One region of the Pseudomonas sp. MF06569 genome, then DNA from elsewhere that is predicted to be linked to it. Evidence: predicted binding sites of a transcription regulator. Region 1 holds the regulator's gene; each other region holds the start of a gene.
What was found. The regulator sigma-54, encoded in region 1, starts transcription at its own class of promoters, with help from an activator protein. The targets are predictions, from matches to a motif close to ANTGGCATNNANNTTGCTNT.
Positions count from the first base shown of each region.

Region 2: the regulator sigma-54 is predicted to act here: its motif matches at 1,597-1,616, upstream of flgB (flagellar basal body rod protein FlgB).
Region 3: the regulator sigma-54 is predicted to act here: its motif matches at 1,260-1,279, upstream of AC19YQ_RS16755 (flagellar basal body rod protein FlgF).

Region 1 covers NZ_JCBCUZ010000010.1:8,937-12,172, reverse strand. The annotation lists gene lptB (LPS export ABC transporter ATP-binding protein) at 1-298, shown strand, start outside; gene AC19YQ_RS11840 (RNA polymerase factor sigma-54) at 530-2,023, shown strand; gene hpf (ribosome hibernation-promoting factor, HPF/YfiA family) at 2,099-2,407, shown strand; gene ptsN (PTS IIA-like nitrogen regulatory protein PtsN) at 2,420-2,884, shown strand; gene rapZ (RNase adapter RapZ) at 2,887-3,236, shown strand, end outside.
Region 2 covers NZ_JCBCUZ010000021.1:65,652-68,887, reverse strand. The annotation lists gene AC19YQ_RS18020 (chemotaxis protein CheV) at 1-521, shown strand, start outside; gene cheR (protein-glutamate O-methyltransferase CheR) at 534-1,361, shown strand; gene flgB (flagellar basal body rod protein FlgB) at 1,676-2,083, shown strand; gene flgC (flagellar basal body rod protein FlgC) at 2,087-2,530, shown strand; gene AC19YQ_RS18000 (flagellar hook assembly protein FlgD) at 2,546-3,236, shown strand, end outside.
Region 3 covers NZ_JCBCUZ010000018.1:95,112-98,347, reverse strand. The annotation lists gene flgG (flagellar basal-body rod protein FlgG) at 1-419, opposite strand, end outside; gene AC19YQ_RS16755 (flagellar basal body rod protein FlgF) at 465-1,205, opposite strand; gene tli1a (Tli1a family immunity protein) at 1,853-2,374, shown strand; gene AC19YQ_RS16745 (T6SS phospholipase effector Tle1-like catalytic domain-containing protein) at 2,359-3,236, shown strand, end outside.

The sequences.
Region 1 (3,236 bases):
TCGCCGGGTAGAAATTGCCCGCGCCCTGGCCACTGCGCCAAAGTTCATCCTGCTCGACGAACCTTTTGCCGGGGTTGACCCGATTTCGGTGGGCGACATCAAGCAAATCATTCACCACCTCAAGGCCAAAGGCATTGGCGTGCTGATCACCGATCACAACGTTCGCGAAACCCTCGACATCTGCGAAACCGCTTATATCGTTAACGACGGCCAACTGATCGCCGAAGGTGATGCAGAAACGATTCTGGCCAACAAGTTGGTGAGAGAAGTTTACCTGGGCCATGAGTTCCGCCTGTAAATCCAGGCATGTCGCGTGTTGTCAGAGCACCAGAGGCAGCAAAAAGTCCCCATGATTTTTATTGCCCGGGCGCTCTCAATTGGTTTACTCCCCCTGCGTGGAAACTAATTGAGAACGCCCCCTAGGCAAACGCACCGGTTTCAGGCATATAATTTGCTTAAGTTTGGCGCTCGCGCGCCCTGTAGTGGATGGCGCCATGTGCGCCGGCGAATAAGGTGTTAAGCCCCTGCCATGAAACCATCGCTAGTCCTGAGAATGGGCCAGCAGCTGACGATGACACCTCAGCTGCAACAGGCCATCCGCCTGCTCCAATTGTCGACCCTCGACCTGCAACAGGAAATCCAGGAAGCCCTGGAGTCCAATCCGATGCTCGAACGCCAGGAAGAAGGCGACGACTTCGACAATGCAGACCCCTTGGCCGACAACATCGAGCAAAAACCCAATTCCGACGTTCAGGAGCCCACCTACCAGGAGCCCGCTCAGACGGTAGACAACCTGGAAGACGGCGACTGGGGCGACCGCATCCCCAATGAGCTGCCTGTGGACACTGCCTGGGAAGACGTCTACCAGACCAGCGCCAGCAGCCTGCCAAGCAACGATGATGACGAGTGGGACTTCACCACCCGCACCTCTGCCGGCGAGAGCCTGCAAAGCCACCTGCTGTGGCAGTTGAACCTTGCGCCGATGTCCGACACCGACCGACTGATCGGTGTGACCCTCATCGACTGCATCAATAACCAGGGCTACCTGGACGAAACCCTCGAGGAAATTCTCGAAGCGTTCGATCCGGAACTGGATATCGAGCTCGATGAAATCGAAGCCGTCCTGCACCGCATCCAGCAATTCGAACCTTCCGGCATTGGTGCGCGCAACCTGGGCGAGTGCCTGCTCCTGCAATTGCGCCAGCTCCCGGCCAAGACACCTTGGCTGAACGAAGCCAAACGCCTGGTCACGGATTACATCGACCTGCTGGGCGCGCGCGACTACAGCCAGCTCATGCGCCGCATGAAGCTCAAAGAGGACGAACTGCGCCAGGTCATCGAGCTGGTGCAAAGCCTCAATCCGCGCCCGGGCTCGCAAATCGAGTCCAGCGAAGCCGAATATGTCGTGCCTGACGTGATCGTTCGCAAGGACAACGAACGCTGGCTGGTGGAGCTCAACCAGGAGTCCGTGCCACGTCTGCGGGTAAACCCGCAATACGCAGGTTTCGTGCGTCGCGCCGACACCAGCGCCGACAACACCTTTATGCGCAACCAGCTGCAAGAAGCACGCTGGTTTATCAAAAGCCTGCAGAGCCGCAACGAAACCCTGATGAAAGTGGCGACCCAGATCGTCGAGCATCAGCGCGGATTTCTGGAATATGGCGACGAGGCCATGAAGCCACTGGTACTGCACGACATCGCAGAAGCCGTGGGCATGCACGAGTCAACCATTTCGCGGGTTACCACGCAGAAATTCATGCATACCCCGCGCGGTATCTATGAGCTGAAGTACTTTTTCTCCAGCCACGTCAGCACCTCTGAAGGCGGCGAATGCTCCTCCACTGCGATCCGTGCCATCATCAAAAAACTGGTTGCAGCTGAAAATCAGAAAAAGCCGTTGAGTGACAGCAAGATCGCTGGTTTACTGGAGGCACAAGGTATTCAGGTAGCCCGTCGCACCGTCGCCAAGTACCGCGAATCCCTCGGGATAGCGCCTTCGAGCGAACGCAAGCGTTTGATGTAAGCCACGGACCCCGGCGTTTCAGTGGCAGGCTGCTCGGCCTGCCGCTTTATGCAATGGCATCAAAGGAGAAACTGTATGCAAGTCAACATCAGTGGACACCAACTGGAAGTCACCGAACCGCTACGCGCTTACATCGGCGAAAAACTCGACCGGCTTGAGCGTCATTTCGACAAGATTACCAACGTACAGGTAACGATGGCGGTCGAAAAACTGAAACAGAAAATCGAAGCCACCTTGCACATCCATGGAGGAGAAGTCGTTGCCAACGCCGAGCATGACGACATGTATGCCGCCATTGATCTGCTCACTGACAAGCTTGATCGCCAACTGAAAAAGCATAAGGAAAAGACCCAAAGCCTGCTCCAGGGCGCGACCGGTCGTTAATACTCCCTACCCATGATCCGACTTGAAAGTATCCTGACCCCCGGCCGTTCCTTGGTGAACGCGCCGGGCGGCAGCAAAAAGCGCGCACTCGAACACATTGCCAACCTGATCAGCCGCGAAGTGCCTGGTCTCGAAATGCAGGATGTTTTTGAGAGCCTTATTGCCCGTGAAAAACTGGGTTCCACCGGTTTTGGTAACGGCATCGCCATACCCCATTGCCGCCTCAAGGGCTGTGAGTCGCCTGTCAGCGCCTTGCTTCACCTCGACGCCCCTATAGATTTCGACGCCATCGATGGCGCGCCGGTCGACCTGCTTTTCGTTTTGCTGGTACCAGAAGCGGCAACCGATGCACACCTGGAACTGCTCCGGCAGATTGCCAGCATGCTCGATCGTAAAGACGTGCGCGATAGACTGCGTAACGCACCCAGCAACGAAGCGTTGTATCAGGTTGTTCTGGACGTACAGAACGGTCATTAATCATGCGCTTAGTCATTGTCAGCGGACGCTCCGGCTCCGGTAAAAGCACTGCCCTCGCCGTCCTTGAAGACAACGGTTTCTATTGCATCGACAACCTTCCGGCAGGCTTGCTGCCGGAACTGGCCGAACGTGCGCTGATTCACACCGAATTGGCGCAACCCCTGGTGGCCGTGTCGATTGACGCGCGAAACCTGCCAAGCCATTTGTCACGCTTTCCCCAGTTGCTTGAAGAGGTTCGCAACCGACACATCCAGTGCGACGTGCTCTACCTGGATGCCGACGAAGAAACCCTGCTCAAGCGCTTCTCGGAAACCCGCAGGCGTCACCCGCTCAGTAGCGCAAGCCGTTCGCT
Region 2 (3,236 bases), on a different contig from region 1:
ATGTCGAGAAGGTACTGGCAGAAGTCTCGCCATCACCTGAAACCATCACCCACGGTGTAGTGGATGTCGAAACCCGGAGCAAGGCACTGTCATTGCGGGTGCTGACCGTCGACGATTCGTCGGTGGCACGCAAGCAGGTAGCCCGTTGCCTGCAAACGGTAGGCGTTGAAGTGGTGTCGTTGAATGATGGCCGTCAGGCGCTGGACTACCTGCGCAAGCTGGTGGAGGAGGGCAAGGACCCGTCTGAAGAATTTCTGATGATGATCTCGGATATCGAGATGCCGGAAATGGACGGCTACACCCTGACTGCTGAAATCCGTAACGATCCGCGGATGCAAAAGCTGCACATCATTCTGCATACTTCGTTATCCGGGGTATTCAATCAGGCTATGGTGAAAAAGGTCGGTGCCGATGACTTTTTGGCCAAGTTCCGACCTGATGACCTGGCATCCCGGGTAGTTGACCGGATAAAAGCAGCAGACCATAGCCAGGGCTCACCCCTGGCGGTCAAATCGATTTAAGAGGCAGGACATTTGTCGACGGCTAATTTGGATTTTGAACAGTTCCGGGTCTTCCTGGAAAAAGCCTGTGGCATTTTGCTGGGTGAAAACAAGCAGTACCTCGTCTCCAGCCGGCTTAACAAGCTGATGGAGCAGCAAGGTATCAAGTCCCTGGGCGAGCTGATTCAGCGTATCCAGAGCCAGCCGCGCAGCGGGCTGCGCGAACTGGTGGTCGATGCGATGACCACCAACGAAACCTTGTGGTTTCGCGACACCTACCCCTTCGAAGTATTGAAGAACAAGGTGCTGCCCGAGCAAATCAAGGCCAGTCCTGGCCAGCGTTTGCGAATCTGGTCGGCGGCCTGTTCTTCGGGGCAGGAGCCGTACTCGTTGTCGATGGCCATTGACGAGTTTGAGCGCAGCAACCTTGGGCAGTTGAAAGCGGGGGTGCAGATTTTTGCCACCGACCTGTCGGCCCAGATGCTCAATACCTGTAAAACCGGCGAATACGACAACCTTGCGATTGGCCGGGGCCTGTCGCCAGAACGCTTGCAGCGCTATTTCGATCCCAAGGGGCCGGGGCGCTGGGTGCTCAAGACGCCGATCAAGAATCGGGTCGAGTTCCGCTCCTTCAACCTGCTGGACAGTTACGCAGGGTTTGGCAAATTCGACATCGTGTTTTGCCGCAACGTGTTGATCTACTTCTCGGCAGAAGTGAAAAAAGACATTCTGCTGCGTATCCACAGCACCTTGAAACCGGGTGGCTATTTGTTTTTGGGCGCCTCTGAAGCCCTCAACGGCTTGCCGGATCACTACCAGATGGTCCAATGCAGCCCGGGAATCATCTACCAGGCCAAATAGACCTCTATCCGTAGTCGCTGCCGCAGGCTGCGAAGGGTTGCGCAGCAACCCGTTTCCCGAGATCGGTGCAAAACCTTTTCAAGGGCCTGCGGCCCTTATCGCAGCCTTCGGCAGCGACTACAAAAAACCTGCTCCAAGCGGCAGAAAAGCGGCAGTCAGCGGTCAACCGTTGCCGCTTTTCTGGCATTGCCGCTGTCCGCAACCCGGCAAACCCTTGAAATACGGGGCTGTAAAAACTGGCACGGGGTTTGCTCTATCCCTGTCATGTAAAACCTGAATCACATTCTCAGGTCAGCCCACAAAGGTTTTCCGACATGAGCATCAGCTTCGATAAAGCGCTCGGTATCCATGAGCAAGCCCTGGGCTTTCGCGCTCAGCGTGCCGAGGTACTGGCCAACAACATCGCCAACGCCGACACCCCGAACTACAAGGCTCGGGATCTGGACTTTGCCTCTGTGCTCGCGGCACAGAGCGACAAAAACCAGAACGGCGCCTTTGCGTTGAACAAGACCAACACTCGCCATATCGAAGCCCAGGGCCTGAGCAGTGGCGACGAGTCGCTGCTGTACCGCACCCCGATGCAGCCCTCGATCGACCAGAACACCGTGGATGCTCAGTTGGAGCAATCGAACTACGCAGAGAATGCGGTCAACTTCCAGGCCAGCTTCACCCTGCTCAACAGCAAATTCAAAGGGCTGATGTCGGCCCTGCGTGGGGAGTAATCCATGTCTCTATCCAGTGTTTTCAATATTGCCGGTAGTGGCATGAGCGCCCAGACCACGCGCCTGAACACCGTGGCCAGCAACATCGCCAACGCCGACACCGTGTCTTCGAGCATCGACCAGACCTACCGTGCTCGTCACCCGGTATTTGCCACTATGTTTCAGGGCGCGCAAAGCACCACCGGCGACTCGCTGTTCCAGAATCAGGACGGTGCAGGCCAAGGTGTGCAGGTGCTGGGCGTGGTTGAGGACCAAAGCGAGCTTCAGGCCCGTTACGAACCTAACCATCCTTCTGCAGACGCCAAGGGCTATGTGTACTACCCCAACGTCAATGTGGTTGAAGAAATGGCTGACATGATTTCTGCCAGCCGTTCGTTCCAGACCAACGCCGAGCTGATGAATACCGCCAAAACCATGATGCAGAAGGTCCTGACCCTCGGTCAGTGATAAGGGGCGACGCAAATGAGTGTGACCGATTCCACCAGCGGCATGACCCTTAACCAGGTGCTTGCCAACTCCGCCCAGGCCAAGACCACCGATACCAGTCTGGCGGCGGCCTCGAAGGCTGCGTCCGGGAACACGGCGCTGGGCAAGGATGCGTTCCTGCAACTGCTGGTTACCCAACTGAAAAACCAGAACCCGCTGGACCCGCAGGACAACACTGCGTTCGTCGCGCAACTGGCCCAGTTCAGCAGCCTGGAAGGCATCACCACGCTCAACGATACGGTCACTTCGCTCTCGGGCAACTTCCAGTCTTCGCAAGCCTTGCAGGCCTCGTCGCTGGTGGGGCGCTCGGTGATTGTGCAAACCGGTGAGGCCTATGTGGACCCCGCCAGCGAAAAGCCATTCAACGGCACCGTGGTGGTCCAGGACGCCAACTCCAATCCCGTGATCAGCATTACCAATGCGGACGGTGAAGTGGTCCGCACGATCGACATGGGCACCCAGAAGGCCGGTAACGCGGGCTTTACCTGGGATGGCAAGGACGACGAAGGCGTGCTGCTGGACAAGGGCTCGTACACCTTCACCGCATCAAGCAAAACCGACACCGGCACGACGGCGCTCACCACCTACCTGCCAGCCACGGTTAACAGCGTGACCCTGAGCAAGACCGGTGGCGAAATCATGCTCAACCTCGCAGGCCTGGGCAGCA
Region 3 (3,236 bases), on a different contig from region 1:
ATCGCCGGTTCCAGGGCAAAGCCGCTGGCGGTGACGATCTGGCCGTTGGCGTCCAGGTGGAAAGTACCGTCACGGCTATAGGCCGTGGTCCCGTCGGGCTGCATGATCTGGAAGAAACCACGGCCATTGATTGCCATGTCCAGCGGCTGGTCGGTGGTCTGCAGGCTACCGGCGGAGAAGTTCTTCTGTGTGCCTACGATGCGCACCCCGGTCCCCACTTGCAGCCCCGACGGCAGTTCGCTGTCCTGGGTCGACTGGGCACCTGGCTGGCGCTTGATCTGGTAGAGCAAGTCCTGGAACTCGGCGCGATCACGTTTGAAACCGGTGGTCGAAACGTTGGCTAGGTTGTTGGAAATGGTGGTCAGGTTGGTGTCTTGTGCAGCCAAACCTGTTTTTGCAACCCACAGTGCCGGAAGCATGGTGCTCTCCTCGCGCGCCGGTTTTTCGGCGCTGCGTTCAAGTAATTAGCTGATGGACAAGACCCGAGTCATGGCCTGGTCGTCTTCTTTGGCGGTGTTCATCATCTTGATGTGCAGTTCGAACTGCTTGGACAGAGCCAGCACCGAGGTCATTTCATCGACGGCATTGACGTTGCTCGCCTCCAGAAACCCCGAGACCACCTGCACGTTGGCATCGGCTGGCGCCGGTTGGCCGTCGTTGGTGTGGATAAGGCCGTCCAGGCCCTTGCTCATGGTTTTCAGGTCTGGCTGGACCAGCTTGATGCGGTCCACTTGTGCCATCACCCGTGGGCCTTCGCCCTGGGCACGAATGCTGATGGTGCCGTCCTGGCCGACTTCGATCTGTTGCTGGGGCGGCACCGCGATCGGCCCGCCGTTGCCCATGATCGGCATCCCGTTGCCAGCACGCAGAATGCCCAGGGCATCCACATTCATGCTCGCGGTACGCACATAGGCTTCACTGCCGTCGGGTGCCTGCACGGCCAGCCAGCCATCGCCGGACACGGCCACATCCAGATCCCGCCCTGTTTCAACCAGAGCGCCGGGAGTGAAGTCGGTCGCGGGGCGTTCGCTCAAGGCAAAGGCACGCGCAGGAAAGCTGTCACCGAACACCGGCATCGAACGGGCCTGTTCCAGGTCACGCTGAAAACCGTTGGTCGAGATGTTCGCCAAATTGTTGGCATGGGCCTTTTGCGCCAGAGCGTTCTGACTGGCGCCGGTCATTGCCACATATAGGTACTTGTCCACAGTCTTTCCTCTGTCTGACGGACGCTTGCCGCCCACCGCTGTACTCCCGTGGTTAAAGCAATTTGCGCACCAACTATTTTTTGACGCCGTGCGGCGCGGGTTTGCGAGGAGATGGGGTGCGATGCCGGGCAAGATCAGCGGGATGAAAACGGCGGAGTTATGCCGGTTGCGGCAATGCATGGCCAGAAACGTGTCGCTGACGACGCAAAACCCGCAAAGCCTTGCGCATCCCTTGCCCCCAACCTGCCTCTGACAACCCTGGCGCCGACAATTCACGCAAACGCTCGGTATTAACCAGTGCGCAAGAAGTTGCACACTTATTACAAGAACAAACTGGCGAACAGTTATCTGCCGACTAGAACACAAGAACCCGAACAGTACTGCGCAACTTCTTGCGCACTTTCATAAGTTTCGTTTATTTGTTTAAACACTTCAGCCCCCTTGCATTGGCAAACTTATATCAACAACCCAAAGAGCATTGATTTTATCGACATCAGACTTGATAGTTACAAGACGCCCGAACTTCAGCTGCGCTCGCGGGCATCTTAATAATCTCACTGATACTTCAAAGACACTTCGCAAACACCCATTGGCATTGCACTGGGCGCTGTTCTTTCAATAAGCCTGACAAGAGACAAGACCCACTCATGAACCGCTTGCATCTTTTGATATCAATCAGCGCCCTCTCGCTACAGGGCTGTGCCGACGTCTTGCCTGACCGACTCGGCGCGCCAATCGAGGGCTATAGCCATACCTCGGCGGCGATCAACCGGTTTTCGGTCAATGGCAATGGCGGACCCAATCTGGCGCCCTACGGATACGGCGGCGGCCAAATGTGCTGCGCCACGCTTCCCGTGAAATGGCACCCCGGCTTGACCGTGGTAGTCGAGTGGGAGAAAGACCCTGATCCGTATGCCTACGGAAGATGGCCTGAGCCGATGTTTTCTGATGGGTGGCGAAAACGTATGGATGAGCACGAAACCCACTACACCCGCCATCGCGCCGTTGTGGCTGTTGCGCCGTATGAAGAACTGGGGGCAATAGATGTGCATTTTCTGCCCTGTAATCAGGTGGCTGTATCAGCAGTTGCAGCTCTCCCCGGCCAGCCGGGTTACCCATTTAACTTCCCTCAAAAAATGCAGGAGCCTGCCACATGCCCGAAACCATGAAACCGCGCCCCAAAAGATCCACTGGCGAATTTCTCAGCCTGACCCCCGACTTCAAAATGGGCGGGCTTCTCCCGCAAACAGCGGGAGATGTGCTTTTCAATTATCGAAAGCAACAGCAAGCCTTCGACCCGTTCGAACAACAGGCGATGGACGCTGCTCATGCAGCCGGATGGGCTTACGCGGGCCGGCCCTGTATGCAGATTGTGACGATCACCCTTTGCTTTGACGGCACCAACAACCATGAACCGACGGACAGCCTGGCTTTACCTTCGACCACTACCAATGTGGCACGTCTGTTTCATGCGAGCTTGGGGGGCTCTGAACATGAAGCCGAGCAGAGAGAGGGTTTTTATCGTTATTACATGCAAGGCGTCGGCACCGAGTTCAAGGAAATAGGCGAATACAAACCTGATAGCCAAGGTTTGACGATGTCGACAGGCGGAGAGAACCGGATCAACTGGGGGCTGACCCGATTGATTGATGCGCTGAAAAGAGCCACTGACCAACCACGCCTTAAAAACTCTGATGCCTACGCCCTGGTACAAAAAATGGGCACCAGTCTCACCGAAGATATGCTCGCAGCATCGGTTTTCAAAAGCAGCTATACCCGCCGCAAGGAAGTGCTGGCCCAGCCCCTGGCCGAACTCAAAGCCCAGATCGACGCCGCCCATGCCGGCAAGACCATCCCGACCATCAAGGCCATACGCCTGTTCGTGTATGGCTTTTCGCGGGGCGCCGCCCAGGCGCGGGCATTTGCCAACTGGCTGGAAGCCCTGACCAAGGTTGAAGTGGAAGGCACCACTTGCTACCTGTTTGCCGGACTGCCGATCAAGATTGTGTTCATGGGGCTGTTCGACACTGT